Regions from separate parts of the Brevibacillus sp. AG genome, predicted to be linked through region 2. Evidence: a T-box and tRNA genes for the amino acid it is inferred to sense, from the RefSeq annotation. Region 2 holds a T-box; the other holds one or more tRNA genes.
What was found. A T-box is a leader RNA that pairs with one kind of tRNA and senses whether it is charged. The one in region 2 lies ahead of tyrS (tyrosine--tRNA ligase), so its partner is inferred to be a tRNA-Tyr.

Region 1: it has a tRNA-Tyr gene. The T-box ahead of tyrS (tyrosine--tRNA ligase) is inferred to sense a tRNA for this amino acid. The anticodon was not compared.

Annotation. Positions count from the first base shown of each region.
Region 1 covers NZ_JAQMYO010000001.1:119,696-136,206, reverse strand. Annotated here, with positions in the region: gene edeN (edeine non-ribosomal peptide synthetase EdeN) at 1-2,772, opposite strand, end outside; gene POF51_RS00560 (lysine 2,3-aminomutase) at 2,797-4,044, opposite strand; gene edeP (edeine non-ribosomal peptide synthetase EdeP) at 4,123-8,628, opposite strand; gene edeQ (edeine self-resistance N-acetyltransferase EdeQ) at 8,929-9,366, shown strand; tRNA gene POF51_RS00545 (tRNA-Leu) at 9,526-9,607, opposite strand; tRNA gene POF51_RS00540 (tRNA-Tyr) at 9,652-9,736, opposite strand; gene POF51_RS00535 (hypothetical protein) at 9,829-10,146, opposite strand; gene POF51_RS00530 (thioredoxin family protein) at 10,213-10,779, opposite strand; gene POF51_RS00525 (YycC family protein) at 10,807-10,977, opposite strand; gene POF51_RS00520 (hypothetical protein) at 11,488-11,685, opposite strand; gene POF51_RS00515 (TlpA family protein disulfide reductase) at 11,858-12,391, opposite strand; gene POF51_RS00510 (cytochrome c biogenesis CcdA family protein) at 12,415-13,125, opposite strand; gene POF51_RS00505 (DinB family protein) at 13,315-13,845, opposite strand; gene POF51_RS00500 (efflux RND transporter periplasmic adaptor subunit) at 13,942-15,168, opposite strand; gene POF51_RS00495 (efflux RND transporter permease subunit) at 15,197-16,511, opposite strand, start outside.
Region 2 covers NZ_JAQMYO010000001.1:506,784-523,294, forward strand. Annotated here, with positions in the region: gene POF51_RS02125 (MarR family winged helix-turn-helix transcriptional regulator) at 1-344, opposite strand, end outside; gene POF51_RS02130 (hypothetical protein) at 419-2,161, shown strand; gene POF51_RS02135 (MerR family transcriptional regulator) at 2,301-3,116, shown strand; gene POF51_RS02140 (MFS transporter) at 3,148-4,368, shown strand; gene tyrS (tyrosine--tRNA ligase) at 4,418-5,686, opposite strand; T-box leader at 5,744-5,973, opposite strand; gene POF51_RS02150 (ATP-binding cassette domain-containing protein) at 6,049-7,548, opposite strand; gene POF51_RS02155 (DUF6138 family protein) at 7,863-9,527, opposite strand; gene POF51_RS02160 (suppressor of fused domain protein) at 9,565-10,626, opposite strand; gene POF51_RS02165 (RNA ligase family protein) at 10,763-11,401, opposite strand; gene POF51_RS02170 (AAA family ATPase) at 11,416-12,378, opposite strand; gene POF51_RS02175 (hypothetical protein) at 12,489-13,307, opposite strand; gene POF51_RS02180 (protein adenylyltransferase SelO) at 13,414-14,889, opposite strand; gene POF51_RS02185 (alcohol dehydrogenase catalytic domain-containing protein) at 15,085-16,113, opposite strand; gene POF51_RS02190 (aldehyde dehydrogenase family protein) at 16,146-16,511, opposite strand, start outside.

The sequences.
Region 1 (16,511 bases), 390 kb from region 2:
CAGATAAGTCAGCACCGCTTCTCGCAGAACGTGTTCCTCAATCGGATGCATCGCAACCAGACATGCAACCAAATAAGGATCACGTTTTGACTCCTGAATGGCCACTACCGCTGCTTCCCGGACACCAGGCTGACGGCGCAGGACAGCTTCAATTTCCTCCAACTCAACGCGGTTGCCACGAATCTTGATCTGAAAATCCTTACGACCAAAATATTGCAGATGCCCTTCATCCGTCCAGCAGGCCAAGTCTCCTGTACGATAAAGCCTGCCAAACGGGGTCAGGATATAGGACGCTTTGGTTCTTTCCTCATCAGCGATGTAACCTTCCGTTACTCCCATCCCGCCTACGTACATTTCCCCTATTACCCCTTTGGGCAACAGATGAAAATCTTGGTCCAGAAGAAAGACACGAACGTTGTAACTCGGATGTCCAATCGGAAGCGGGTTTTCAAAAGGCCCTTGTCGCGGTACACAATACCCAGATGCTGAGATACTATTTTCCGTTGGTCCATACAAGTTGTACATCTGCGCTTGAGGTAGCAAGGCTGCATGTCGTTCTACTAACGAAGAAGACAACATCTCTCCTGTACACAGCACTTTTTGAATCGAATTCATCGAGCCATCAGCCACGTGGTCAAGCAAAGCGTGATACATCGTAGGGACGACGAGTATCACGTTTGCCTGTTGGCTCTCGATGGCAGCAGCGAGCTTTTGCGGAGACTTGTTTTCATGTCGCTGCAACAAGCAAAGGGTACCGCCGCTGATCAGTGTGCAGAAAATCTCGACAACCGATGCGTCAAAAGTCAACGTGGCGATCTGCAACGTTCTCGTCTGCTCTCCGAACCCGACAAACTCAATGTGCCACCAAAGAGCGTTGATTAATTGATCATGCTTTACACGCACACCTTTTGGTGTACCTGTCGAACCAGAAGTAAAGATGGCATACGCAGTACTCGAAGGTACCGTTTTTCGCTGTGGTGTTTGAATTAACTCCTGCGCCCAGCATGCTGGTTCATCCAGACGAAACACCCTTGTTTGCAAATCAGCGACGAGTTCCAGATAGCTACCCTCTGTCACAATCAGACTAGGCTGAATCTGGTTTACGATCTGTTCGATTCGCGCTTTCGGCAAGTCTGGATCAAGCGGGACATAGTAACACCCAGTTTTGAGGATAGCTAGCAGTGCAGTAATCATTTCAGGGGAACGATCACACATGATAACTATCGGTCGACCTACATCTGTCACCTCCTTTTGCAGAGCCCAAGACAGGCGATTGGCTTGCTCTTGTAACTCCTTGTAGGTCACAGTCTGCTTTCCTTGTACAAGCGCAACTGCATCCGGTGTTTTTTCTGCCGCTTGATCAATCAACTCGTGCACACAGTAGTTACTCGGAACTGGCACGACCTTCATCTGTTCCTCGATCATCTCGTGCCGCTCATGATCACTGAGCAAGGTAAGATCACGAATCTCTTGATCCGGATCAGCCGCAATCTGCTCGAGAAGGCTCAGATAGTGAAGCGCCAGGCGCTCGATTTCCTTCGCTTGAAACTTCCATGCCTGGTAGTTGACATGGACTGTCCATTCATCACCTGGTGATACTTCCAGCACCATTGGATAATCGGTTGTTTCATGTGAAGTGATATTCTCCAGCTCGAAGTCAAGTTCCAATCCGGCCAGCGTCTTGTCGATCGGATAGTTTTGGAAAACGAACAAACTGTGCGCCAAAGGGGTTTGTGCGTCCATCTCTGAGCAGTTTTTCAACTCAACTGCTGGCACGTACAAATGCGGGGCCATCTGGTGCTGTTCTTCCATCATGACACCCAGTAGATCTTTGACTGTTGTCGTTTCTGTCCGTTTGACCCGGAGCGGATACGTCTTGATGAAGAGGCCGACGATTTCCTCTACTCCGGTGAGATGGGCAGGACGTCCGGCGTACGCCACTTCAAAAAGGGCATCCCGCGTATCGCTGTATTTTTGCAACAAAATACCCCATGCGGCTTGCAACAGTGTGCTGATTGTCACACGGTAACGCTTGGATGTTTCCTCCAATGTCTCCGTAAGCGTTTGACTGAGCCGACGATGATAAGAAGAATACCGCGGCTCTTCGTTACGATCCCGCATATAGGGAAGCGGTGTAGGAGAGCTAATTCCTTGTAAGGAATCTTTCCAATACGATAACGATTGTTCTTTCGATGCTTCTTTGAGGAAACGCAGATACTCCTTGTATTTCGCCTTCTGTTTGATCGCAGGGGACAGCCCCGAGCACAATTGTCCATATGCTGTAAATATCTCTCTTAGGAGAATGCCGGAACTCCATCCGTCCATGAGTATGTGATGAAATGACCATATGACTTCATAACGATACAACTCCATCCTTACTACTTGAATGCGAATGGTATTGCCCAACTCAAGCGTGAAGGGTGTTTGCTTGTCCTGTGACAACAAGACAGACAGTTTTCTTTCCCGCGCTCCAGATGGTAACTCGCACCAATCGAAATAAGGAATCTCCAATGTCTTTTGCTTGAGAATCAGCTGGACAGGGGCTTGAAGCCCCTCCCAGCGAAAAACCGTACGAAGCATTTCATTGGCCTCAAACGCCATCGTAACAGCCTGCGTAAACAAATCCAGCTGAAACTTGCCACGAAGGGTTAGCCGATGCTGTTCGAAATACAAATTGGAATCCTTTTGGAGTCGGTAGTAAAACAGCATGCCCTCCTGCGTTGGACTTAACGGCAAAATGTCAGCTATATTGTTTTTGTCGATCTTGTTCATCACAATTTTTCTCTCCTGACTCCCTTACCGAACAGCTTCACTCGGCAGGTTTTCCACGATCTCCCCATCTGCATCCACGTACGGCAAACCATTGTGTTTGAACACATGGTCGAGACAATACATCTCTCCCTGCTTGTAGTCCAAAATCATCAGGTCTTCTGAACGGGTTGGGATTAATTCCTTCAACCGCTCTGGAAGATAGTCTGGTCCGACCGCTTGATGCCATTTCAAAACAATTTTTTCAGGACGCTCAGCTGTCGGATAAAAACCACAAATCTCTAATTTTCCAAAGTCGTGTGAAGTAAGGAGTACCCCTTTTTTCTCCAAGCCACCCAGATTGCGTTTGGACTCGGCCACATTCCGGAACGCCTCGTCCAGTGGAATGGCATACTGCTCGACTCCCCTGACTGGCATAAACACTGTCAAATAATACGAAATGATTCGATTATCGAGAAACTTGCGTTGCAAGTCGATCAAGGTTTCGACAGAATCGTTTACTCCGCGAATAATGGCAGGCTGTCCGCGAATCTGTACACCGACAGATAGCAGCGCTTGTGTTGCTTGGATCGAAACGTCGCTAATTTCCCCGGGATGGTTGAACTGGGAAATCACACTTACCTGCTTGCCGGGTGTCTGTCTAACTTGGTCAAAAAACGCAAGCAGCTCTCCATCAAGAAAACGAGCCGGATCATAGGCCAAAGCCTTGGTTGCAAAACGAACGAGTCGAATACTCTTCACACTTAAAAGAGTGCTAATCAGCTTGATTAAGTCAGAGCTTTTACGGAAGGAAGCTGGATCTCCGCCAGTAAAGAGGACATTATCGATGTACGGATGAGCTTCCAAATACTGCACTGCCCTTTCTGCTTTTTCCATAATATTGGTATATCCAATATCCTCATGGCGGATTTCGTTCACTTTATAGCAGAACTGGCAGTTGGCAATACAAAAGTCGTCGATGTGAAGCAACAATGTCTTTTTGTACTTGTGTTGCAGGAAAGCTGTTTCATCCTGACGGTACGACTTGTTGCCATACGGATCAAAGCGCCCTTTATAGGGTTTCTCTCCCGGTGGCGGAAGCACGATATTGATCATCTGGGTACGATAAGGCTCTGATTGACTCGCAATCAACTCGGCATAATAGCGAGTCACCTTAAATGGCATATAAGACTGCTCCAGTAATGCACCGCGTTCTTCCTTCTCTGCTTCTGTAAAGCCGACAATTGTTGCGAACTCCTCAAATCCTTTTTTTCCCATTAATACCTTAACACTCAATGTAATCCCTCCCGTTCATTCATAAACACTCGTCATCTTTGCTTTCTCGAACACTTGGTCAACCATGTGATTCGCTTGTTAACCAAACAGCAAATCCAGTTCTTTTTGTGTCAATTCCACATCTTCGAAATCCGATGGAGTAAATTCTGGGACGTCCTGACGGCAACAATGATCTATGAGCTGCTCTAATTCATCGAAAAACAACTCGAGTAACTTCTCCATGGTCTCCTCTCGATACTTTCGCAAGCTGTACGTAACAGAAACCTGGAGTTCTCCTTGTCGAACGAGAGCAGCCACGTCAAGCAGTGCTGTCAAATGATTACCCACCCCGGCATCAACAGCCAAGTTTCCTCCCATGAGAACCAGATCATCACTCAGTTGATTATCAACGGTTCCCAGATAATTGAATCGAACCTGGGACTTTTCCTCTGCCGTGAGCAGATGAGGCTTTAGCCAACCAAACCCAAGCCCCCCCATCGGAATCTGACGCAATTTCTCCTTAACTGCTTTTAGGTGATCAGTCCGATTGGATGGATTCGTTTCGAAAAGAACAGGATACATGCTGGTAAACCATCCTACTGTTCTGGTTACGTTCATCGTATGAATAGCAGACTCACGCCCATGCGACTCCATTACCAGCAAGAGACGCTCCCTTTCAAACACATCACACAATGTCCGGGTAAGTGCTGCAACCAATAGGTCTTGGGGACCTGTGTTGAACATTCGGTTGGCCGTTGTCAACAGTCGCGACGTTATCTCGGCTGAAAGTGTGCGTGTAGATGTAGCGCTGTATTCTACCAAGTCTTCGCCAAAATCGTAATCCGTAGGAAGTTTGTCTTCCGGGATGGAAAACATGTCCCAATATGCTTTTTCTTTGATTGCCTGATCCGACTGGTAAAAGGCGGCGACTTCCTTTATCCAAGCTTGCATCGAATGTGTTTTATCCGGCAAGACGATCGGCTCATTCCGTTTAAGACTGGACAAGGCACTCATCAAATCTTCCAGGAGAATCCTCCAGGAGACACCGTCCACAACAAGATGATGGGCCGTCAGAAACAATCGCTGAGGTCGATCGGGACCTAATTCAAAGAGACAACCGGTAAACAGCAAAGATTCTTCCAGCTTGAAGCTCACAGCGCAAGCTCCCATCGCCTCAAGCATGTTACTCTCCTGTTCTTCCTGCGTTAAGGAAGCAAGGTCGACGCAAGTCACTGACACTCGGCTGGTAAGGTGGCTCTCATTGTAAAAGAGCTTCCCCTCTTTTGCAGAGTAATTGAGTCGCAAACAATCGTGATGGTTAACCAGTGCAGATAGACTCGCTTCAAACTCCTCCAGCGTTACTTTTTCTTTGCTTTCAAGGAGCAACGACTGGTTCCAATGATCAGCATTGCGGAACTGTTGTGACAGAAACCAAGAAACGATGGGAGATGACGGCAACTCGCCAGTACACGGCTCTTGTGAGATCTGTTCCACTCCCCAGCTCCAGTCACTTCTCGCTTTTAGTTCTGTAATCGTGTCATAAATCAAGATGTCTCTCACCGGAATCTTGATTCCTCGCTGATGCAATCGATAGGAAACCTGAATCGCCTTGATCGAATCCCCCCCTAGTTGGGAAAACGGATCATGTAGACCAAATGGTGAACGACCAAGCACGTCCTCATACACTTCTACCAATAGCTTGTCAAACTCGTCACGAGGACTGGTTTCATCCTCCGCACCTTTTCGCTCCATGACAGGTTCGGGAAGCTGTTTTCGATCTACCTTGCCATTTGAGGTCAGCGGAAACTGTTCAAGCTGCACGATTTGCGACGGGATCATGTAGGCGGGCAATCGACTTGCCAGTTCTTCACGGAGCTCTTTTTCCCGAAAAGATGCTTCCGTGATCAAATAAGCACAAAGGTACTTACGCCCCCACGTATCCATGCGATCGATCACCACTGCCTCACGCACAGAAGAATGACCAAGTAGCTGCTGTTCAATTTCACCCAATTCAATGCGGTAACCATGAATCTTCACCTGATAGTCAGCCCGTCCCAGATACTCCATGACTCCATTTTGCCGATAGCGGACCAGATCGCCCGTCTTGTACATCACTTTTCCTGGCGAAAACGGATCGGGTAGGAAACGCTCTTGCGTCAATTCCTCGCGGTTAAGATACCCCCGTGCCACACTATCTCCCGAGATGAAAAGCTCTCCTGTCGATCCGATCGGAATTGGCTTCCCATATGAATCCAAAATGTAGAGCTGCACGTTACTGATCGGATGTCCAATCGGTACAGATCCCTCGACATCGATCTCTGGATCGTATTGATAGATCATGCACCCGACTACTGTCTCGGTAGGGCCATACTCATTGAGAATTTCGATTTGTCCGTTCCATTTCGCATGAATCGCCTCAGCCAAACTCACCTTCAAGTCCTCGCCGCCCACAATCACTCTCTTTACTGTAGTAGAAGGCAAAGCGATTTCTTGTAGCAAAAACAGATGGGCAGGTGTCAGCTTTACGACATGGGAGCGTCCATCGCTAAAGATGCGCGATAACACAAACTCTGAATCAGAGTTCGGATAGATAACCATCCGATTTCCCTTTACCAACGGGCAAAAAATGGACGTAACCGTCAAATCAAATGCCAGTGAGGAATAAAAAGCAAACGCTTCTTCAGGACAGGAGAGATAACGGTCTTTTGCCCACGAAATATAGTTGACTAACCCTCGATGAGAAACCATGACCCCCTTCGGATTTCCGGTAGAGCCTGAGGTATAAATGACATAGGCCAAATCCTCTGGCTGATTAACCGCTTCTAGGATTGCCCCATCATTTAGATACAGGGACGAATCACCAAGCTCCAGGATTTCTTTGGACCACGAAATAACGTCTGTTCGCGAGGTGTGACGAAGCAACAGGTCCGCTCCAGAATCCGACAGCAGGTATTCGATGCGCTGAGAAGGGAGTTGAGGGTCAATCGGAAGGTACGCCCCGCCAGCTTTTAGCACTGCCAACAGCCCGATGATCATCTCTGGCGAATGATCTGCCAGAAGCGCAACAATAACGCCAGGGCCAACTCCTCGGTTACGCAACGACTGAGAGAGTCGATTTACTTGATCATGCAGTTCCTGGAATGTCAGCATGCGCCCCTCTGACTCTAATGCAACTCCCTGTGGCGAGCGTTTAACTTGCTCTTCAAACAACTGGACAACCGTCTTCTCGCTGGAATAGGAAGCAGCTGTATCGTTCCACGTTTTGAGCTGTAGTGCCAACTCTTCGTCAGCAAGGAAGTTCAGATTGGACAGTGGTACTTCTGGATTCGCGATCATTTGATTGAGCAGCCTTACGAGATGATCCGCTATTCGATCAACATCATTTTCCGTGTACTCGGCGATCTTATAATCCATTTCCAGCGTCAATCGTTCATCTGTAGCCCATTCCCTGATAATTACTTGGAGCGAATACAACTGGTGACCGTTGTAAAACTCCTCATTCGTCACGGGATACCCACCAATGGTGAAGGGCAGCTGCGTGCTGTAATAATTTACACAAATCTGAAACAGGCTGTCATAGCCATGTTTCTTCAATTCCAATTCTTGAGCCAGCAAATCGTACGGATATTTCTGATGAAAAAAACAGGAAGTCAATTCCCTGTTGACATGTTTAACGTAATCGAAGGCATCCATTTCCATCGGAACTGCCAGACGAAATGGCATAGTGCTGGTGAACATCCCGAATATTTTGCGCTCCACTTTGCTTGAGCGATTCAACAGCGGCGTACCAATCACGATCTCTTCTTGCCTCGTACAACGCTGAAGGTAAAGACTGACGAGAGCCACAAACAAGGAATTTAGCGAGCATTTCATCTGGTCTGCAAATTGGCGTATTCTTGTCGAATCTTCACGGTTGAATGCATAGACTTTGCGCTTGCCCTCGGTCGTATCTGTTGCCTTTGCTAATGTCGTGATCACAGGCAAGCTCTGAAACTTGTCCCGCCAATATCGCTTGTCCTTTACAAATCTCTCAGACTGAGAATAGGCATGCTCCCTGTCGACAAAAGCTTGATAAGCGTGTTCATCTCCTACATGAACGGTACCGCCTGCTAACAACGTGTCATAATAGTGAGCAATTTGTTCTGTCATAATGGAGATGGACCAACCATCAGCAATCAAATGGTGAAACTTTACAAAATATCCCGCTTCTTCGTCACTCAGTTGAATCAGACAAAAGTAGAATAGAGGCTCCTGTCCGATCGAAAATGGTTTTGCAAACAAAGCTTGCAGGAATTGTCTGCACCGATCAGGGGCATTCGGTTCTTGTCTGAAATCAAATACCTGCAATGGCTGCGGTTCGTACTCTCCAACAAACTGAAGGACTGTCTCTTCTTCCTGATAGTTGAGTCGCAAAGCATCGTTCTTTTGAATGAACAGGTGAATGGCCGCTTCAAGTACATCCAGTTTCACTTTTCCTTGAACCCGCACCATCCCCCCTAACGTATGAACAGGAAGCTGTGGATGTAATTTTTCCGTATACCAGATACGCTTTTGTGGATGACTTAAAGGATATCCGCCATTCCATTGCTTCTTATCCTGATGCAATGCATTTCCCCCCTTTCGGAATTGTGCAGATGTAATCACAATTCGAATATGGCAAAAAATCTAATTGATTACAAATACTTCCATCCCAACTATATCGATGACTCTTCTATAGTGTCAAATGAATTTTCCATTAAATGTTATTTCTGAAAATTAGATGAATTCCATCTCTTTTTTCCTTTTTCTAGCGCTGCATAGAATGGAAAAAATTTTGTGCACGCTATTGATTTTGGCTGTCTTTTCACGTAGGATAAAATGTAATATATTGGCAAAAACACCCCCTGGAAGGATGAATGTGATTAGATGTCTGTGACACTTCGTGAAGTAACCCTGGAAAACTGGGAAGAGTGTATTGAACTGGAACCTACTCCTGAACAGAGTGAGTTTGTTGCCCCGAACCTCTACTCCATAGCCGAAGCAAAGTTTCAAACTACATTTGTCCCTTTGGCCATATACCATGAGGACACGATGGTTGGCTTTGTCATGTATGGGCTTGACCCCGACGATGGAAACTACTGGATTTACAGACTCTTAGTTGATGCCAACTATCAACGCCAAGGCTACGGACGTGCTGCGATTTCGCAAGTCATTGATATACTGAAAGCAAAAGATGATTGTCAAAAAATTGTCATTGGTTATGCTCCAGCCAATGTCGCAGCCGAAAACCTTTACGCTTCACTCGGATTTCAAAAAAATGGCATGGTTCTGTTTGGCGAGACGATTGCAGAATTGAACTTTTAAGCCAGCTATTTTCGTTCCCCAAAAACGAAACAGCGGCGACCTAAGACCTAAAAATCAAGTCTTAGACTCGCCGCTGTTTGAAGTGTTTTCCGTATATGAAAAAAGCACACCTTCCATGTGTCTGTAAACATCATGGTTAGTGTGCATTCGTTTTTAATATGGTGCCGGTGAAGGGACTTGAACCCCCACGGTTTCCCTCACGATTTTGAGTCGCGCGCGTCTGCCATTCCGCCACACCGGCATGTAAAACTATGAAAAAATAGCACATCATCAATAGAAAATCAATGGTGGGGAGAGACGGATTCGAACCGCCGAACCCGGAGGGAGCAGATTTACAGTCTGCCGTGTTTAGCCACTTCACTATCTCCCCACAATATGTGCTGTCTTTCTTCTGCGTCTACTTTCTTCAACCAGAAGCGACATTTATTAATTTACCATGAACTTTGTTTGAGGTCAATATATTTATTTGGATTGACTCTCTTTTTTCGCCAAAATCTCCTGTGCCCACTCGTGGAAGACACGCAGTGCCTCGTCTACTTCTTGAAATATTGCTTCTCCCTCACAGGAGTATTCCGGGAAGTCAAGTATGCGGTTTTTACGAATCTTCACTTGCTCTTCTTCGCATTTTATCTCCAAGAAGTAGGGAACGGCTTCATCTATCCCATAGCTGTTTTCTAAAAACTCGTAGGTACGTACCCACTCCAGAATTCGAACTTCCGATGCCTTTAAACGAAGCACCTGTTCCAAGGACATAATGGTTTCATTCCCGTAGTAATGCATGTTATTCAGCCCTTCTGCATGAAAATGGACGGAGCCGTGACTCCGCCCTGTTATTGATGTGATAGATTAGATCGAGGAAAGCAGCTCTCTCAGTTCTTTGACAATCACTTGCTGGTAGCCAGTACCTTCTCCATATTGCTCGAGCATTTCGGCACGTGCCACTTTGATCTTGTCTTCATAATCTGAGGCGTTTCGATCCGGGTTTTGCTGTTTAAACGCCGTCATGACAGCTTGGACATGCTTCGGTCTCGGTCCCCATTTTGCCAGAACATGTCCGCCTGTGTCCGCGAAAATAACAACAGGGATCGCCCGACCACCCATCGTGAGAAACTCATCCATGAGATCGAGGTGTTCTTCCATCACCATAATTTCCACGGGCATGTCTGTTTCTTTCAAAGCATGCAAGACGACTGGCAAGTTGCGAACGACGTCGCCACACCAGTCCGCAGCCAAAATCAAGCATCTGAGGTCATCACGATGCTGGAGCGAAGCAAAAAACGCACGGTCTTGTTCATCCTCCCATGAAAATGCATCCGACCAATTTTGGTATGTATCCTGATTTTTTGTCATGCTTTCCACAAACGCCTGTGGCTTGAGCCCCGTACGTAATTTATGTGCTACGTTTGCCCCCATCTTTTCTCCTCCTTTTGTATCGCTCGCCTATTCTTGGTTTTTATTTGCTGCTTCGTTTGCTTCCTTTTCTTGATTAGCCAGCTCCATCATTTTTTGCAACAAGATATGCTGTGGCATGTGCATGAGACGCTCCAAAGGTACCTGAAGCGCTTCTGCCAGCTTGACAGCCGTCTCTGGTGATATTTGTAATGGACGCATGTCATTTTTGCCCCTTTCCCTTGCTTTTATCAGTCCCTTCAGTATAATACACAGCCGTTAAACCTGCCAGCATACAAGCCTGGTATTGGGGAGCCTTTAAAAAACAAGCTAACATCATGGATTAAAATGACATTAGCTTGCTAGGCAGCAGATGAAATTAGGGAGTTTACGAATCCACATAGATGAAAAAGTCGTTTATTTGGTCTGCATTCTTGCTTATTTACCAAATAAGCATCCCCAGTATCACGTGTTTGAATAAGACCAGCCTTTTCCTGGCTCGAATTCTGGGGGCAGAGAAAGCTCAAACTTTTCTTGGTTACCTTATCAGCCACATGGCTGTCATCCCCACCAGTTACACATCGTCATCAAGTACTTTGTGACATGTTGGCTCTACTGAACCACTTTTGTCACATTTACTCACCTCTCAACTCCTCATAAAAAATGAAAAAAGAGCCACACGAAGGGGCTCTCTCTCATAAACCCAATATTCCGCACATGGAAAAGGATGAGCTATGGCTTTTGCTTAGTGAGGATGCATGGTACACCTAAGCCGATCGCGCCGGGCTGGGACATCTGTTCCAGATATGCCAACCCTCGTGCACATTGCTGCTTGCATACTTGACATGTATGGGACGTTACGATTTTCAGCTGTACTTGATTGGGGTGCTGTCGCGAATTCTTCTTTTTGATCTTTTTGCCCTTGGCCATCCGTTTTCCTCCCTTTGCCCTAGATCACTCCAGTCTATGAAGGAGAACAACCCCGCTCTTTAGGCAAACATACAAAATCAAGATATTCACTTGCAAAATGGGCCTTGTCATACCTGTCTACAAATAGAAAAAGCCGCCGGAGAATTCTCTCCAAGCGACTTATGAGCCTTCCCTATGGCTTTGGACTTAGCAACTGGCGCAGTTCTAGCTCCAGTGTAGGAGCATCAACCATTCCGATTATCTTCTTTCGTACGATTCCATCTGTGTCAATCAAGTAAGTAGTTGGAAATGCCATCACCTTGTAACGGTTCGACACAGTACCAGCTACGTCCATTGGTATCGGAAATGTCAGCTTGTAGTTAGTGACAAAGGCCATAGCTGTTTCCGGGCTGTCATTGCTCGTGACGTTCACGCCATAGAGATCAACCTGTCCACCATATTTTTCGTAGACTTTTTGTAAATCCGGCGCCTCCAGCTTGCATGGTCCACACCAGGAAGCCCAAAAGTTCAAGACTAATGGTTTTGCCCTTTTTCCTTCTACCTTGTACGTCTGCTGGTCTAGTCCTGTCAGTGTAAAATGAGGAGCCGCAAAGCCAACTTCCGGTTTTTGAACCTCTGCTACGATTGCGGCCGTTTCTTGAGGCTTTTCCCAAACAGCAAGTCCGACCCCCAATAATACGAGCACCGCGAGCAACAGCTTTTTCATTTTGTCACCTCTGCCCTACTGAGTTAGAATCCCGTAAAGCCTCCGTACATTTGAATAAGAACGCGTGTAATATCCGTCAGTTTATCTGTATACAGAAGAATACCAAACAAAATCATAATGGCTCCTCCGATTTTCATAAACAGGTCGGAATACTTCACAATCGCGTTCACCTTACTGATGAAGAACGTCATGACAAAAAATGGAATGGCGAATCCGAGCGTATACGCCAATGTGTAGGCCAAGGCGCTTGCAGGATTGGAAACACCCATGACGATAATGCCAGAAAGAATAGGTCCCACACAAGGTGTCCATCCAGCTGCATACGTCATTCCCACCAGTATGGACCCAGTATACCCCAATGGCCTCGATTTTAAATCGATTTTAAAAGAACGCATCATCCAATCCATTTTAAACACGCCAAGCATAACCAAACCAATGATAGCAAGCAAAATACCGCCCAGTTGACGAATCAAGTCCTGTTGGTCAGTGAACAAGCTTCCGATCCAAGATGTAGACAGCCCGAGTGCAACGAAAATGATCGAAAACCCGACTATGAAGAAAAAGGTATGCAAGAAGGCTTGCTTGCGAAAAACAGCTCTCCCTTTCTTCACTTCATCAACCGTAACCCCAGTTATGTAAGACAAAAAGGAAGGATAAAGCGGCAGGCAGCAAGGGGAAATAAAAGAGAGAAAACCTGCTGCAAAAGCCAAAAACACAGTAATATCGCCAGTCATATGTACCTCCGGTGGGTATTTTATCCACTATCTTCTCATTGTATCGAATCTTTTCCCCCTTCAAAAGTAGCAATGACACTTTGTCTTAAATCCGTGACAATTTACTTTACATAATATTCATTATGTCTTAAAACTCAGCACAAAACGTAACAATTGGATGGATAGATCTGGTCCACTTTAGAAAATAGATCAGATTTGTGACAAATGTGACATGTATCTTTCTCGGAAGACATGTAGATGATGAGCAGCATGCCCAAGGATAAAATAGACGAGTGCAGTTGCAGTTGTCTTGTCCTGAATAATCACGCCCGAACGACTCAACTCTTCTTCTGTAAGCCCTTTTAGCAGTGCTCGAGTAGAAGAGCGCACAGTCCGATACTCCTCGAGTAGATCGACAAGCGGTCGACGGTCAAAATTCGTAAGACTGACATACATGTCCTGATGCCTAGGTAAGGGTGTCTTATCTCCGCGGGAAGCACACAGCAAGCGATAGCACATGATTCGCTCTGTATCCATAATATGGCCGAGAACTTCCTTTCCACTCCATTTATCTTCCTGATAACGGAACATGCTCTGTTCCTCCCCGCAAGATCGAAAGCATGCAAGTATTTCTTCCTCCTGAGCGCAAAGCAACTCATTCAGATTCCCTTCAGGTGCGATTTTGATATAGGTTTCAAACTGCGCAGGATAATCACCAGACTGTGGTTTGCGGAAGTACAAAAGAATACACCCCCCTTTTGAAATAGTGAGACGAATACTTCCATTGTACACAAAAAAGAGGCGGATGTACTCCGCCCCTTCTCTGCTATTCTTTTTTTACTGAATAGTGACTTTGCCGCCATCTTGAAGCAGTGTTTGCCCTTTTACCACGATCTTATCGCCGGCAGACAAGCCTGTCAAAATTTCGATCGTATCACTAGAGGATTTCCCTGTAGTGACCTCGACTTGTTTTGCAATGTCACCTTCCAGCTTAAATACATACTGTTTACCATCGCGATCAAAGACCGCACCGCGCGTTACCACGATCGATTTTGCTCCACTTTCCCCAACCGTTGGGAAGGTTACATTCACTACCATATCGGACTTCAGCTCATTGGATGGGTTTGGAATCGTAATCTCCACTGGATATGCCTTGAGCTGCGTATCCATTACAGGACTCATCGCCGTTACTTTGGCATCAATCGTTTTTCCTGTCGATTGTACGTTTACTTTTACGGTAGTTCCTACTTTTATTTTTGTGATGTCTGCTTCTGACAGATTCGCTTTTACCAGAAGTGGATTCGTGTTAACGACAACTACAACCGGCTGCTGACCTGCCATTTGACCAACTGCGCCGCTTACGCTGGAAATATATCCATTGATCGGAGACGTCACAGTCGCATTCGCTAATTGCTCACGAGCATTTTGCAGACTTACTTGCGCTTGCTGTACAGAGGCTTCGGAAACTTGCACACTTGTTTTTTGTCCCGCAGATTGCACTCCCTGCTGCGCGTTATCATAAGAGGTCTGTGCCGTTGTCAGTTGAGAATTTGCCTGTTCCATCTGCTGAGCGGAAATCGCTCCTTGTGAAAAGAGCTGTTGCATCCGCTGCTGGTTTACTTTCGCATCCTGAAGTGCGGTTTCTGCCTGCTTCAGGCTATTTTTCGCTTGGACTAAGCCTTGATCAGAGCTGCTGCCTGCTTGGTTTAAGCTCGCTTTTGATACGTTGTAGGCTGCTTCTGCTTGTTTGACACTGTTCACCAGATCTTTTTCATCGAGCTTGAACAATACTTGACCTTTTGTCACGTATTGGCCCAGTTTCACTGGCAGGGAAGAAATTTTCCCACCCATTTTCGGGGAGACTTGCACTTCCTCACTCGGCGCCAGCTTTGCCGTGAGACCAGAATCGGATACCACTGTGCCCGTTGCAACAGTTTCAATCTGTACAGGGGTTGACGCTTCCACTGTTTCCGTAGGCGGCGTTTCCGCTTGCGGGCTGGAGCACCCTGCCACTAGCGAGATGGCCAGCAGTGCCAAAATGACGGGTTTTTTATTTAGTTTCATGTATGTCCCTCCTCTTCCCACAAACGTCTTACGATTCCAAAGCGGGATTGATTGTCTTTTGTTTCTTAGCAAGTTTCTTTTCGAGTTTCAACTTTTTCTTCAAGCGTCTCTTTTTCCCTAAATCATCAAACCAGGAAGCAACGACAGGAACCAGAACCAGTGTAATCAATGTAGAGAATCCGAGACCGAAAATAACCGTCACGGCCATTGGTGCATTCGTCTCAGATCCGGCACCGCCAGAGAATGCGAGCGGTCCAATCGCCAGAATCGTGGTGAGTGTCGTCATCAAAATCGGACGTAGACGAATCGGTCCTGCATGCAGGATCGCATCATACAGCTCCATGCCTTTTGCACGCAATTGGTTCACGTAGTCGATCAATACAATCGCGTTGTTCACGACCAGACCGATCAACAAAATGTACCCGATCAAAACCCCAACGCTGATCGTTGTGCCTGTCGCCAATAGTCCAAGCAGAACGCCTGTAACCGTCGGTGGCACGGAGAACATGATGATAAATGGGGTGTAGAGCGATTCAAACTGCGCTGCCATTACCATATAGAGAAGCACAACTGACAGTACAATCGCGAGAGCAAGGCTAGTGAATGATTCCATCATTTCTTCACTTTGCCCGCCAAAATCGACTGTGTAGCCGTCCGGGAGATTCAGTTTCGAGATTTTTTCTTGAACTTCCCGTGTGACAGAGCTCAGGTCGCGCCCCGCCAAATCGCTCGTTACTTGAACTTCACGGCTGGAGTTGGCACGGTTAATCGAAACCGGCACATCTACCTTACTGATAGTCGCAACTGAGGTCAGCGCGATCTGTGCTCCACCTGGAGCGGAAATACGCATATTGTTCAAGAAGTTTATATCTTCCTGAAACTCTTTCGGCAGCTTGAGGTTGACGTCAATCTCGTCATCACCTGTACGATAATACGTTACCGTTTGACCTTGGAAGGAAGTGCGAACACTGGAGAGAATTTGTCCGGTCGTCAAGCCGTACAAGCTCGCTTTCCCAGCATCGATCTTCACTTCCAGCTCTTGTCTTGATTCTTCCAAGCTGGTTGTTACGTTACTCGTACCAGGTACCTTCTCAATTTCACCTTTAATGATACCACTAATGTCTTTCAATACGTCCAGATCATCCCCGCTAACCTTCAGTTGGATTGGGGAACCCGTAGTCATACCAGATGGTGCGCTTACCTTGATTTCAGGTCCAGCAATATCTTTCAGCTTTTCCTGGAGATCCATCACAACTTCATTGGAGGAACGTGTGCGCTGGTCGAGGTCTACCAGCATCAGACTGATCGTTCCCTGATTGGATGACAAGGTGCTCGCTATCGGT
Region 2 (16,511 bases):
ATGCCCTCCAATATTTCTTCCAAGAACGGATCAGTCGCTTCCATAATCGTCTTATGTAGCGCTTCACCTTTCTCTGACAAATACATAATTTTTTGCCGTTTGTCTGATCCAGATGAAATCGAAATGATTTCACGAGCGGCTAATTTTTGCGCAATGGGTGTTATGGCCGGCTTCTCTACTTGCCAATAATCGGCTACGTCACTAAAAGTAGCAGAACCGTTATTTTTCAAATAACGAATTAACGCCCATTGCGTGACGGATATACCGAATGGAAGTAACTCCTCTTGCAATTGGTTATTGTATATACGATGTGTGAATGCGACTTTTGAAAAGAACGGGTACATGTTAGCTCCTTTTTATTAGTTAATTAATTTAATTAATTATATATCTATTCTTGCTGTTTGAGAAGGTCTAAATCATGATGGCTTACCTTGTGGCTTTTTCGGTGCACATTCGTCTAACGTATATCATCATACAAAAGGAGAAAATCATGCTGGCAAAAAGGTTTTTCGCCATTCCCTTCTTATTATTGCTATTCTTGGTACTTTCTTTTCCAATACCTACGCTTGCGAAGGAGTCCTCCTTTCAAAATCCGTATTATGTGTTTAGCTGGGATGAGGCAGGCAATGTCCGCATTACTGATCTGGCGAAAAATGAAATCCTCTCTTCCATTCAGTACCAAGCCGAATATGGCACGATTTACAATGCAATGACTCCTTCCCTTCCGAAAGGAGCCACTCAAATAACGTTGGATCAAAATCCAGCATTTCAACCAGGAGCAGCCATCGAAATTCGCTCCGAATCGTTTGGCGGCATTTTGTACCATGCTCCCAACGTGTCGTCACTTGAATTGAATGCAACGCAAAAACAGCTCATCGTCAATCTGGATCACATGAATGATCACAGATACGTACAGCAAGGCTCTACGAATCAAGTCGGAAAAGTCCGCCACGCTTCCGAATATCATGCTAACGATGAACGGACCAATTCATTCTCACTGGTAGTTGGGTATCAACCGAAGCTCATGCCGCGATTTATGAGTCAGCCTTCTGGTTTTTTGGCTACGCACGTATGGACAGAGCATGCTGACGAGCAGACGCTGCAAACGAATCGGGCTGTTTATTTCGGTTCCGAGAAGATTACATCGTCGGCACAAGCGACAGGCGGTTTTGTCAAACATCGAATACCGGTTACGAAAAGCGTCTTTTACTCGAATCCGTATTTTCAAGCGAAATCGCCTGTCAATGTCGCCATTGCGCAATGCCCTGAATTTTTGCAGTTTCTGGATGATCTGAATCGGAACGGTAATGATATGGGTCTACATACCCTCTATCCTTACGAAACCAGGCACTATCAAAAGACTACGGAAGATGCGTTGCAAGTAATGAAAGATCACTTCCAAAGCAGTACATGGATTGACCATGGGTATTTGAAGTCCAGCTTTGCGTTTAACGCGCTCGACAACCAAACTGCGAATTACTTGGCGCATCAATGGAAAAAATACGGCACATCGTATTTTTGGCACTACAGCTCAGAAGATATCGCCAATCCCAATCATGGTCTTGATCTGTACCAACCCCAAAGAGGCGACGCCCTGCGCACCCCTCTCTATTGGTCGCATCCGACAGTCACCGGCCCGTTTTATTCATGGTCGGCTGCCACCATTCCGGAAGATACGCTGTATCTGTATCGGGAACAAAATCTCCAGCAGCTCATTCAAAATCGTGGGGTTTTTATCAATCATACTTACTTGGCAAGAATTCCTTCCAAAAAGCAAGGCGGGAAATTTATCATTCGGGATATCAAAGGTAACTGGATCATACATCCTGATTTTGACCGCTTATTGAAACGAATGGACACCCTGCGCGATCAAGGCAAATTGCATTTGACAACCGTACGTGAAATCATGGATTATTGGCTCGCCCTCTCTCAAGTCAGAATGGAATATGCACCAAACGGCTCGATTGTTCTGCACAATGATGGCATGCGCAAGATTTCTGGTCTTTCTATGGCGACAAAAGCTTCGGAAGTCTATGTGAACGGGATGAAGCCGTCGCAGAAGAAAGCGGATGGCGATCTTATTTTTTGGTTCGATCTGGAGCCGAATACAGTCGCTGTTATTGCTGCGAGCAAAGTGGATAGTATTGCACTTCAGAAATAAAATAAAAATCGGTCACATCCGGTGGTATCGAAACCCACCGGTTTTTTATTGCCCATTCCCCTTCCCTTGCCGCTTGACTCTCCCCTTAACTGGAAAGTTATACTCGGTACAGAAAAAACGTAAGTATGGAGGTTGCCCCATGTTTAAAATCAGTGAATTTGCGAAGATTAGTCAAGTCTCCGTCAAAACACTTCGTTACTATGACCAAGTTCATTTGCTAAAGCCAACTCATACTGATAAATTCTCAGGCTATCGGTATTATTCGGCTGACCAAATGTTTCAGCTTAATCGGATTTTGGCTTATAAAGAATTGGGGTTTTCCTTGGATCAAATTCGTCAGATGATGAGCGAGCAAATCCCACTCGAACAAATCAGGGGGATGTTTCGAATCAAGCAAAGCGAGATTCAATCCATTCTGGATAAGGAGCAAGCACGACTGAATCTCATCAAGGATCGTCTGTATGCCATCGAAAATGAAGAGAAAAGCTTGTCTTCGCATGACGGTATTCTAAAAAAAGTAGAACCTCAACTTGTCCTATCCTATCGTCAAAGAACGCCGTTCAATAAAATTCCGGAGCTATTTCAAAAGCTGGACGATTATATGGGGCGTTCAGGTCAATCTTCTCTCTCCAGAATGGTTCTTTGGCATGGCTGTGAGGAATGCGATGACAACATGGATGTGGAAGTGGCGCGTTTGCTTACTCACGATTTGCAGACCCAACCACCTTTTACCGTTAAGCGATTGCCGGAAATTCCGTTGATGGCTACGCTCATCCATCATTGCCGGACGACATGCCGTTGCACTGCGAGTGTCGAATTGGCGATATGGATTGAACGAAATGGATATCGGATCAAAGAGAATGAGCCGCGTCGTGAAATTTGTGTTCATCGTGAAAATCCCAAAGACCCGGACTCTTATGTCGCCGAGCTCCAGATTGCCGTAGAAAAAGCTTAACAATCGAACATGTGGAGAGGAGATTCAGCTTTTGAACAGACAGCAAAAGTTCCTAACTTTTACCTTATTTATATTGACCTTCGTTCTGGGTACGAGTGAATTTGTCATCATCTCGCTGCTTAGTGATGTGGCATCCGAGTTGGGCATTTCGATTTCAACAGTAGGATCGCTCGTGTCAGCCTTTGCCATTTCATTTGCCATCGGTACACCGATCTTAACTGCGATATTCAGCCGATTTGCCAAGTATCCACTCATGCTTACGTTGATCGCCATCTTTGTTACAGGGAATATTCTAACTGCCCTATCCGAGACGTATGTATTGCTTCTTGTTTCCAGAATCTTGACTGCTGTTGTGACCGGGGTTTTGATTGCACTTGCCATGGCGGTTGCCAGTGAAACGATGCCTGCTGAAAAAAGGGGGACCGCTATTTCGATCATTTTTTCGGGCTTCACGATCGCCAGCGTTATTGGGGTGCCACTTGGTACTTTTATTGGGCAATGGGGAGGTTGGCAAATGGCCTTTTGGTTTGCGGCGCTACTAGGCGTCATTTCTCTCCTTGCCAGTGCAGTGACTATCCCAAAAGGATTGAAGGGATCGAGCAGTTCCTTGCAAAAACAAATCGGGTTACTGACCAATACACGTATCATCATCGCTTTTTTTATCCCGGCATTAAGTATCGCAGCTACTTATACGGTATATACGTATTTAACTCCTTTGCTGCAAGAAGTACTCTTCGTACCGAACCAATCTATTAGTCTCGTATTTTTACTGTACGGGATAATTTCGATCTTTAGCACGTTGATTGGTGGAAAACTGGCCGCTCACAACGGGATTGGAAAGCTTCGGTATGTATATCTGATGCAAGCCGCTATTCTCGCATCTCTTTATGTTTCGTCCCATACCCTTCTCGGTGGATTCATCAGCTTATCATTTATGGCCTTGGTCGTTTATATCATGAATTCCACGATGCAATTGTATTTTATTGATTTGGCCGATAAACATTTCCCGGCTGCCAGAGATTTGGCTTCCTCATTAACTCCTGTGTCAGTCAATGTTGGGATCGCCCTCGGATCAGCTTTGGGTGGATTTATTACGACAAACCGGGAACTCATTGATGTTTCCTGGGTTGGTGCGATTGTCGCGATCGCAGCATCGTTGCTGACTTTTATCAGCTATAGTTTAGATCGCAAAGCGATGTCCTTCCACAATCATACGTTGGAGGACTGTCAAACACGAAAATCATGCAATTAAAAGAAGAAGCTTCCCTTCATGTTTCCAGGGAAGCTTCTTATTCCTTCATCTATTGAGACAATTTTACCAAGCTGTAGTTTTTCTTGCCTTTGCGGATAATGATGAAGCGACCGCCGATAGCGAGACTTGGCATTACTTCCAGTTCCAGATCGGAAACCCGCTCGCCATTTATCGAAATAGCGCCTTTTGTAATATCCTCACGTGCTTGACGCTTGGATGGCTCAATGCCGATCTCAACAAGCCAGTCAACGATGTTCTTCGTTTCGAGGGTAGATTCGTACGTCGGCATTTCTTTGAAGCCTTGCTCGATCTCATCTGCCGATAGCGATTTAATATCACCAGTAAACAAAGCTGCTGTAATACGCTTCGCCTGCTCCAGCAATTCCTCACCGTGTACAAATCTCGTCATTTCCTCAGCCAGCGCTTTTTGCGCCTCGCGTTTGTGTGGCTCGGTCTGTACTTTTTCAGCCAACTCGTCAATTTCCTCTTTGGAAAGGAACGTGAAGTATTTCAAGTATTTCACAACATCGCGGTCATCGGTATTTGCCCAGAATTGGTAGAATTCGAATGGTGTTGTTTTGTTTGGATCAAGCCAGATGGCTCCCCCTGCTGTCTTCCCGAATTTCGTACCATCTGCCTTCAGCATCAAAGGAATGGTGAGACCGAATGCTTTTGCTTCTGATCCTTCTTTTTTGCGAATCAGATCGAGACCGCTAGTAATGTTGCCCCATTGGTCGGAACCGCCGATTTGCAGCTGAACATCTTCATGTTTGTACAGATGCAGGTAATCCAGCGATTGCAGAATTTGATAGGAAAACTCCGTAAACGAAATGCCGCTTTCCAGTCTGCTCGATACAACATCCTTGGCAAGCATCGTATTGATGCTGAAGTTTTTCCCGTAATCCCGCAAAAATTCAATGACATTGATCTTATGCGTCCAGTCGTAGTTGTTCACCAAACGGATTTGGTTGTCGCCTTCTGTAATGAACAGCTTTTTCATCTGTGCGGTGAGTTTGTCGACGTTTTCCTGAATTTGTTCCAGTGTTTGCAAAGAGCGCTCGGATTGACGGCCGCTCGGATCGCCAATCGTACCTGTTGCACCACCGATCAAAATGACCGGACGATGACCAGCCAGCTGGAAGCGTTTCAGTACCATGAAAGGAATCAAGTGACCGATATGCATACTGTCACCTGTTGGATCTACTCCACAATATAACGAGACTGCTTTTTCATTCGTTAATTCTCGCAGTCCTTCTGCATCTGTTTGCTGATTGATGGCATCGCGCCATTCGAGTTCGTCGATAATATTCACTGCCATACACTCCTTCAATCTCCTAGGGTAAAAAACAAAAAATCGCCCCTTGTCTATTGTAGACATAGGGACGATTGAATAACCGTGTTACCACCCAACTTGCACCAATGGACCCAAGCGTTAACGCAGGCCATTCATGCCACTCGTAGCGAGTTATCGTTCGCGATTCCGCTCGGCATTACCCGAGATACTCCAGAGTGTAATTCGCTCGCTTATTGTGTACCGGGTTCCATCAACCCCCGGCTTTCTAGAACAGGGAATAAGCTGCTACTGGGCTCTTTCAACGTATGTTTCATATGAAATTAAAGTCAGTATATTGAATTCAAATAGCAATGTCAACCATGTAGCAATGATTCCGCCACTATCCTTTATGTTATTTTCATGAGACCTTCGGAAGTTAGCTCATAAACAGTTGTTGCGACTTCATGTAAATACCGTCGATCATGCGAAATACTGATAATCACACCGTCAAAAGCCGTTAAGGAGCGACACAGAACAGGAGTCGTCAAAGGACTAAAGTTTCGGGTCGGTTCATCCAGTATCAATATTTCGCACTGATCTAAAATCATTTTTATTAGGAGCAATTTCGCTTTCTGTCCCCCAGATAAATTTTTAATGGGTTGATGCATCTCATCCTTTGTAAATTTCATACTGCCTAAATGCGTATACGCTTTGGTAATCGCATCTTTATTCCCGGTTCTTTCCAAGAATTCAATCGGTGTTTTCGTTGAATCCAGTCGGTCTTCATAGTTTTGGGGCATGTAACCGATCTTTAATGACGAGTGCTGGACTAGCTCATCCATGATCTTTTTCAACAACGTCGTTTTTCCGATTCCATTTTCCCCAATAATCGCGACTTTTTCTGGCCCCTTGATCGATAAATGAATCTGTTTCGATAGCTGTTTGTTCGCTATTTGCAGTACTTCCAATGAAAACTCGAGGATTTGTTTACTACCGGGCACATGTACCGCAGAATCAAATCGGAATTCGCTTGCTTCTTCTACACTTGGTACCTCTAGAAACGTTTCCGATGCTTTCTCCATACGCTCTCTTTGATTTTTCAGAGACTTGATTTTCTTTTGCAGTCGCGGGTCTGAGCGGGATACGTTCCGATGTTGATGTTCTGCCTTATTCCAAACGTCATGCCATTTCTCCATTTGCTTTCGATGATCAGAAGCTTGCTTTCTGGCTATCTGCTCTTGTTTGTTCAAGTGGCTCTCACGATTCGCGAGGTAATTCTCATATGGTTCTCTTGAAAACGTATATTTGGGTACTTGTTTGCGCTTCGTCAGTTCCATATGAAGGATACCGTTTGCTGTATTCGCAATAAATGTTTCGTCATGCGATACGTATATGACAGGAATAGCCGTCTGTTGGATAAATTCTTCCAGCCATTCCATCGTTTGAATATCCAAATCATTCGTGGGTTCGTCCAGTAATAGAACATCAGGCTTCTGTGCCAACAGACTTAAAAAGCGGTATTTGAAACGCTCACCACCGGACAGAACACCCATCCTTCTATCTGAATCCAATGCATGAATGCCGAGATCATCCATCGCTCTTACCAGTTCTTTGCTCCATTGATTTTCGGCAAAGAAGTCGGCAATGGTCATTTGTTTTTCTTCGTCCGATATCTCCTGTGAAAGAAAACCCATGGAACATTCGTTTCTCAACACTTTCCCTTCAAATGTGCAATACTCGGCAATCATTTGTTCCGCGTAAATCAATTTTAATAAGCTGCTTTTTCCATTTCCCTCTTCCCCGATGATGGCAATCTTGTCGCCGTTTTGCAGGGTCAGATGCAAATTTTGAATGAGAGGCCTGCCGTCTTTTTTGGTGGTAATCGTGATATTGTGCAGTTCAACCATTTGGATTCCCCATTTCGTTTTTACATTTCTCGTCCTTTACTCTTTGTTCATCTGTATCACCCCCCTTTTTTGACAACAAAAAAAGATGCTTCTGTCCAATAAACAGAAGCATCTTGCTCTCGTTCTAGAAAACGCTATATGGAAAATAGACCATACAGGAATTCAAGATTTAAATTTGCGGGTGAATTTGGCTTCTTGTTTATTTATTATAGGATTGGCTTTTCCAATAAATAAACAATTGCGCAAATGATTCACCCTCCGTTCCATGTAGTTGAATTCAATATAGCATGGCCTTCTAAATATTGTCAATGAAGCTATTCGACCAAGGCTAGCAGTTGTGCAAGCTTGTCTTTGATGGAGGAAGATTCCTTTTTTACCGCCTGAGCGAGCTTCTTGTTCCCGCCGAAAAGGCGATAAATAACGGTTTCCCGCAGGTAATCCTCCATCGCTGCAAGCTCCCCTATGAGTGCATCCATCAGTTCTGCACGATCGATGGTGATATTTTTCAAAGGCTTCGCAGAGTCGCTACTGCCAAGCACCAGAGAGACGAGTACTGGCATATTCTCTACGGTTACACCATGCGCCTCGATAAACGCAATAGCAAAATCGTCCTGAGCAGACTGATGCTCCGTGTCGACCAGCTCCATATAGCGACGAAAGAGTGGAAAATAATCGTTGCTAGACAAGCCGAGAGCCACTACCGCATAGGTGCCAGGCATGACGGATTTCTCACTAGGCTCTACATCCCCATACCACGCAAACTCCTCCATCGCAAGCTCGGCATATTCTGCAATTTTCGGGTATAAGACAGGAAAACGGGAGGCATTCGCAAAAAACTGGTGCAGACCTGACTTTGCCAGCTTTTTTACTGGCAGGTAGTGCTTTTCGCTGCTCTTCAGCTTGAGCTTGTACCCTTTGGGAAAACCTTCACGCAAAAGACCGTTGATAAAATCCAGTGCTTCTCCGTAGGCGGCTTCTTCCTCAGATACGATACGGATGTCGATCGCTTGCAAAACGTCATTGGCGCTTGCTTGAATCAGAGTGCCTTTATACTCGTTTTCAAAGCGACCGCTGCCCCGTTTTACATAGTCCGTAGCCTGCTTGGAACCGAGCTGAACAGCGAGGTCCAGAAACTTCTTGCGGGTGTCTGGTTCCTTGTTACCAATTGCGAGAGCGATGTACAGGAAAAAGTCCAGCTCCTCCATTTTTGGTTCTTGACGCTCCTGCTCAGGTTTCAAAGCCCAATCCAGTCCATAATGCCCAGTACGATCGAAAAATTTGACTAAAAAACGCTCATCCGCCCAGCCTTTTAAAGCCAAAGTAAAGTAGTATGTCCATGAATCACTGCGTTCTTTATTAGAGCGCAGCTTTTCGCTAAGACGCTGGATGAGCGGTTCGATAACTTCCTGCTTTTGCTCCATCAAATCGGGATTGACGAGACAATGAGCAAAGAAAAAATCATCTCTTTCACTCGGACGTACGGGAAGCTCCTGCTTAATTTTTGTCTCAATAAATTGATCCAATGCTTGTTTTAGACTCTCGCGTTTTTGTTCGTTTACGAAATGGTGAGTATGGCATTGCATCGATTGTTCCCACTCGAATTCGAAGACGAGCTCGAAGCGGTAATTAAAAAAGTGAGAAGCATAGTCGGTGGAATGAAAAAGGGATTCCATGCGTTCACACAGTGCGGGAAAAAATTCTTGCATGAGAATTTCCTCTGTAAGCTCCTCCATGTAAGGACCCGCGTCGTATTTGTACGAGTCGTCGCTCCAACTGTAAGGTTCATGGACATCCACGTGGATTTTGCCATTGGCCCAATCGAGTTTTCCTTTTCTCCATGCCACTCTCAGGTAGTCTTTGATCCCGACCTGCAGTCGACTCCAGTCTTTGATCTCGTTGATCCGCTGGTTCTCTTTTTTGTAAATTTCTTGGATGGAAGTCCATACTTCGTTTAGAAATGCTTCTGCTGCCTGATTCATTGACTACTCTCCTCCTCGCCAAAACAGCACTACCGTCTTAACCGATGACCTTGACGACATTGCCCTCGCTATCGGTAATATTGGTTTTCACAATGTTTATGGCAATTCCTTTCAGGGAAGGCATCTCAAAGCTGCTTTCCTTTGGAAGCAACTGCTTGGTAAGCGCAATCGTTGTCGCATCATCGAGGACAAATCGAATGACGTCCTCTTCTGGAATACATTCAGGCTTTTCTCCTGCCTCAAATACAACCCGGACATCAGGTCCCAGCAGGCTCAGGCTTTCCCCTTTTCGCATACGTCCGCGGAGAATCTTTCCGATGACTTCCGCTTGCTTCGCTCCCAGCTTTAAGGTCGAAGGTGTTTTTTTCAAAAAGCCTTTTTTACCTGACTCCCATCCTAGCTGGCTGACAAACAAATAGGCAGTGTTGGAGCCTTCTTGTTCCATTCCTTTTTGAACAGCATCCGAAACTGTAGAGTTGCGAAGGAGAGAATCCCGCTCGAGATCGGTTATGTAGGAAGGCATGAACGGCAAGCCAGATTGGAGTACGCCACGTGTATTCCAAGCCATCATCTCATCGAGTTCATCACCTGTGATTCCGACCATTTGCAAGAATTGCACCCGACCATGTGGTGTATCGATTTCGGGAAGCTGTGGGTCAGTGACAAAAGCGAGCGCAGTCAGTTGGGTATCGGCACCCAGGCATATCGGACCGTTTGCATCCAAATGATCACCAGCTTGAAATACATTGCCGGTGTTGAATACGTAACGCGCCATGTTTTGAAGCAGGTTCAGCGCCCAAGCAGGCGGCTCTTCCTCTTCGTCCCCTCGCGCTAGTCGAAACGTCAATTCAAAGCCAAAGCCGCTTTCCTCTTCATTCTCGGATTCCTTTTCATATAACTCAGTAAAACCATACGTGACAAAATGCCAATGCGGGTAAGGCTCGTCCGCTTTGTAGGCGCTTATTCCATCCAATGGATCCTGACCACCCAGCGCATACGAGATGAGCGTCCCGTAATGCTTAGGCTCCTGCTCTCCATAAATCTTTCTCATCTCCTGATCAATGGCATCCCAGCCCGCTGACATCATTTCTTCATTCACTTCTTCGTTCATCTCTCTCGCCTCCTATGTAATGACTGTCTTAACAATAGCCAAAATGAAATTTGGATACTCTATTAGACGGTCAATACCACTTAGCAAATTACATTGTTCTCAATCCCTTCTATATCAAAAGTCTTTAACTGGTTTGTGTTATTCCATTCGGAACAACTGGCTTCGATAACCAGTGCTGGTCGGTTTGCACATGATTTTTACGCACAAACTTGGCGGCAGATTGTTTAAAATCTTCGTACGGAAACCTCTCCGTTACTCGTACCACGTAGCCCTCTTGTTCCCCGCCGTAGACAGATTGTTTGGTATAGCAACTTTTTACGGTCTCTTCCTTCCAAATCCCTCTGTATAAGACAGGCGCTGTTTCTAAGCCAAGTAGTTCGGCCCATTCTACCGTTTCGTCCCAAGACAAGCATTCATTGTTTTCATTCCAGATAGAGAAAACGTAGAAATAGCTCGTTAGGTGTTGGTAATAGATGGAGTGCAGCGCAAATACATTTTCTCCGCAAATTCTCCAGCCTTCGGGGATATGAAACGAAATCGTCCCGTGCAGCATCTTTACCCAATGTCTAGATGCGTGGTCTTTGCTATCCAGTGACCTTGCGTGGATATGATTTCGGTAAAGAGTGGTATTTTCGCCATCCAACTTCTCTGTCACGACTACTTCTTTTCCCTCGAAATGATGAACCGTTCGCAAGATTTTATCATCGTCGGTTCTACTTCTTGACCAGGGTAAATGAAAGGTTCTCGGGTATTTTTTCAACATCGTTATTCACCTCCTTATTTCGCATAGGCATCACCTTCCTTAAAGAAGTACAGCTTCCATAGGTACTCATCGCCCAACAAATGATAAATCTCGGAAATATCTTGCTGCGTTCCGTAGTTAATCTTCATGTGCATTTGAATCAGGTTGACGACTTCGAAGATAAAATCATCTTCGAATCCTAATTCTTTTAAGAAATGGCAAGCAATTTGCGCAGAGACATGCTCATGTCCGTAGTAGGAGTAATGGCCTTTCATCGGCTTGTAGGTTTTGCAAAATGGTTTTCCTGTATCGTGAAACAAGGCGACCACTTGCATGAGAAATTTGTCTTCTTCCGTGTAAAAGGCGTTTACATAATCGAAAACATGATAGGTATGCTTGCACAAAGGGTACTGATGATAAGGGTTTTCCTGATTAAACTGATACATCTCTTGGAAGATCGGAATGGCATTCAACTTGGCAAACAGCTCTTCATAGGAAGGTTCATTTTGAAGCAATTGAACAAACTCTTCTTTTCCAATGGCATAAGGAGCTGGTTCGTGCAAGAGATGAATGTGATCCCAACCTTCATTCTTAATAGGAAAATGGAAGTTCTTCCGCATCTTCGCCAAGATGTATTCGTCTACGGTTCTCTTTCGGGATCGATTGCGCTCTAGGCAAACAGAATAGGGAACATCGAAGTAATAGCATACCTTTTGGACATCGGGAAATTTGGCAAGGACCTTCATTCTTTTCTCTCTGTCAATATTGGTTGCGTCTAAGATGACATTCTTTCCAGTCGCCAGCTCCGTTGCGATTTTCGAATAAACCTCAAAAAATACTTGCGCTGACCTTTTTTGCTTTCGCTCATCACCGAATAAGTTTTGGCGAATTTCATCCGTAGACACGATGGTTGCCCGTTCCTTTTTGGCAATTTCTTGTGCCCACTTGCTTTTGCCACTGCCCGCAATGCCTGACAGGACGATTAATTTCTTTTTCACTTATATCTCACCTCCTTTCAATAGAAACTAACTTTTCGACTTACTTTTCCAATATTATACACACTTCGCGTATAGATGGCACCCTTCTTTGTTCCTAGATTTTCCGTTCTTTACAGCCACGGACCAAAGAAATTCTGGACAGCTTGCTCGGAATAGCTATCTTCACCGCGCCAATTCACGACGGCGAAAAAGTCGTTCTTCCCGCCACGCCCTGGTCTGTCCTTGCTTGGAGCTAAAATTCCAGTGGATGCAAGAATTTCCATGAAGACATCCCGTTCATTCTTGCTAGACGGAAAGGCTCCAGTAAGACGCTTCTCCAGTTGACGGGCGGCATCGGTTGGCTCAATGCTTGCAATGATGTCTAGCACCTGACGGAGGATAGCTACATCTTCTTCCTGTACCGTAAGATTTTCTTCCTTGCTTAACAGCTCCAGATCAAGCATGAGGTACGGTAGATAATTCAGGCGAATGCCTCCCCATTTGATTCTTTCGAAATTCAGGACATTCAAATCTTCATCGGTATATTGCTCTCGTCCAGCGATATAGTAACGGTCGCATTTATGGCAGTCTCCATACATGGCGAAGTAGGTGCCGTTTTCAGGATTCGTATACTTCCCGACGTTACTTTCGAACGTATGGGCTGTCAAAGACTGAGTCAAAGCCCAACTAGACATGGCGCTGCGCAGGTACACCTTTCGCGTCGAGAGACTGTGCAAAAATGCTGCGGCGACTTGTTCTTTCGTCACTTTTTCATGCAGAGCAATGATTTTCTCTATGCACTCCTCGTGACTGATCGTCAGCGGGTCAAACATGAGGCCTTTGCTTTTGGCGTATTCAAAATCTGCTCCCGAAAAATCGAATGGGCGACTCTTCCATCCGTTGCTGCTCCAAAATGTTTTCATCAAGATTTGCTTTGCTTTTTTATCCATAAAACGATTGCTCCTTTTTTCTTTGCTTTCCATATTTTAGCGCGGATCGGATGTATGAAAAAAGAGTCCAACGTGTGAAAGATCGTTGGACTCTGATTGCTTGCTATCACGTACCGCAAAACGTTTGGTAAGGACGTGCCGATTCCGCTGGTAAAGTCGTGTATGCTACCTGTTCAGGCGTGTACGCATATGGATCAGAAAGGACTGCCAAAAGCCGTTCCATCACAGTGTTGTCGCCCTCTTTCCATGCTGCTTCCAACGCTTCTTCTACACGATGGTTTCGAGGGATGACTGCCGGATTGCTGTTTTTCATTACCTGTTGTACCGCTTCGATGTCTTCTGGCTGTCTTGTTAGTCGTGCTTTCCACTGCTCCTGCCATTCCGTGAATTCGCTCGTGCCAAACAGCACGGTACCTTCTGGTTGATTGATCGTGAGCGCACGGAATGTATTCGTATAGTCTGCACCGTGCTCCTTCATCATGTTGAGCAGACCTTCGATCAACGCTTCGTCTTGCTCCTCTTCGTTAAACAGTCCAAGCTTTGCCCGCATTCCTCTGAGCCAATTGCTGTGATACAGCTTGCTAAATTCGCCAAGGGCATCTTCGGCCATTTTCACAGCCTGCGCTTCATTTTCATGCAGCAACGGCAATAAGGTTTCCGCAAAACGAGAGAGATTCCACACAGCAATGTACGGCTGATTTCCGTAAGCATAGCGGCCTTGAACGTCAATGGAGCTAAATACCGTTGCGGGATCATACGTGTCCATGAAAGCGCAAGGACCGTAATCGATGGTTTCGCCGCTGATCGCCATGTTGTCGGTGTTCATGACTCCGTGAATAAATCCTACGAGTTGCCACTTGGCAATCAACTCCGCTTGACGCTTGATAACTCCCTTCAGTAGGAGGAGATAACGGTTTTCTTCTGTTTCGATCTCTGGGAAATGTCTTTGCAAGGTGTAATCAGCTAACGCGCGGAGATCTTCAATCGAGCACCATCTTGCCGCGAATTGAAACGTGCCTACTCTGATATGACTGGCTGCAACACGTGTCAAAATGGCACCAGGCAGCTCGGCTTCGCGATAGATAGACTCGCCAGTTGTCACTACTGCAAGGCTCCGAGTGGTAGGAATTCCGAGTCCATGCATGGCCTCGCTAATGATGTATTCGCGCAGCATCGGGCCAAGGGCCGCTCTACCATCGCCACCGCGTGAATAAGGTGTTCTTCCTGAACCTTTCAGTTGGATATCAAATCGCTCTCCGGAAGGGGTAATCTGCTCGCCAAGCAGAAGGGCCCGTCCGTCGCCTAGCATGGTAAAGTGACCGAATTGATGTCCGGCATATGCTTGCGCGATAGGCATTGCGCCTTCTGGTGCCTCGTTTCCCGCGAGCATAGCTACAGCATCGGTGCTTTGAAGGGCTTCGGCGTTCAGCCCGAGCGACTTTGCCAATGACTCGTTTAGAATGGCGAGCTTCGGTAAATGCACAGGAGGTGGGCTCATTCGGGAATAAAATGATTTCGGCAGCGTTGTATAGCTGTTGTCGAAGTTCCATCCCGGTTCAATCGTTACTTTTTTGTCCGTCATTGTATCTCCTTTTATCGATTGGTGTATTTGAATGGAAGTAACTGTACACTTGATACATTTTGCCAGTTTATTATACCCTTTTCACGCAAGATTGGAGCACATTGGTCAGGTGAAAAAACAAAAAAAACGCCGGTAAAAAGAGTCTGCTATGATGACCAGCAGACCCTTCCCAATGTTTGCAATGACTAGCTTGTCTTATTCGAATTTTGTGACAACAAATGTTCCGGTCAGCGTATTTTGGGTCATTCCTTCAAAAATGTCGTTCACTTCAGAAAGAGAAACCTCACGATTCACCATTTTGCTAGGAGAAAGTTTTCCTTGCAACACAAAGGAGAGAAAAGAGGAGTAACCATGAACCGGCATGCCAAAGGTAGAAAGGAAGCGAATCTCTTTCTTGACCATATCAGTCACAGGGATCGTAACATTTCCACCATCGTGTGTAATAAGCCCCCCTTGCAAGTGGCGTCCGTCCTTTTTGAGGCTGAGAATCGAGTTTACACATGTTTCGGAATGGCCCAGTGCATCTACAGACACGTCTGCTCCACCCTTCGTGAGTTCCATGATGGCTTCGACGGGGTTCGTTTTACGGCTGTTAATGGTATAAGCTGCTCCCATCTGCTTGGCTAACGCTAAATTCGTATCTTGAATGTCCACACCGATTACATTTGCCCCCATTGCTGAGGCAATGTTGATCGCAGAAAGTCCAAGTCCACCACATCCATAAATGGCCACCCACTCCCCAGGCATAACTTGTGCCCGATCGACCAGACCATGGAAAGCGGTCATGAAGCGGCAGCCCAAGGCCGAAGCATCGAGGAAGTCAATTTCCTCTGGCAAGTGGATGACATTCCGGTCTCCTTTTGGAACGGCGACGTATTCTGCGTAGCCGCCATCATAGGACATCCCGGGGAATGACCTGGAGTCACACAGGTTTGACTTCCCACTGAGACAAAAAGGGCAAGTTCCATCACTTCCGATAAATGGGACAACTACCCGATCTCCCTTTTTAAAATGGGTCACTTCCCTACCCACTTCTTCTACGACGCCGCAGAATTCATGACCCAAAATACGGTTTGCCGGTTGTCCATGCAGCCAAAAATGCAAGTCACTTCGGCATACTCCATTTGCCATTACTTTAATAAGAATCCCGTCTTTATCAGGTGTGGGATCTTGAACATTTTTCACTTCACATTTCTGTTTATCTACGAGTACCAGTGCCTTCATTCTGTTTACCCCCTGATATGGTTTTGATTGATCTAATTGAGGCTAATTAAGACACTTTTCGTTTTTGTGTATGCTTCAATACCTTGATAGCCCATTTCCACGCCAATTCCGCTATGCTTATGCCCACCAAAGGGAAGAGCGTTATCCGATTTGAGGTACGTATTTACCCAGACAGTTCCTGCTTCTAATGCATCGATGACTTTATGTGCAGTTGTCAAGTTTTGTGTCCATACACCGGCAGCCAATCCGTATTCGGTTTCGTTCGCTCTTTCAATGACTTCCTCTATCTGTTCAAACGGCATGACGCACAAGACAGGGCCGAATATCTCCTCTTTTACGGCAGTGCAATTTTCTTCGAGATCAGTAAGAATGGTAGGCTCCAAATAATTACCGCCTGC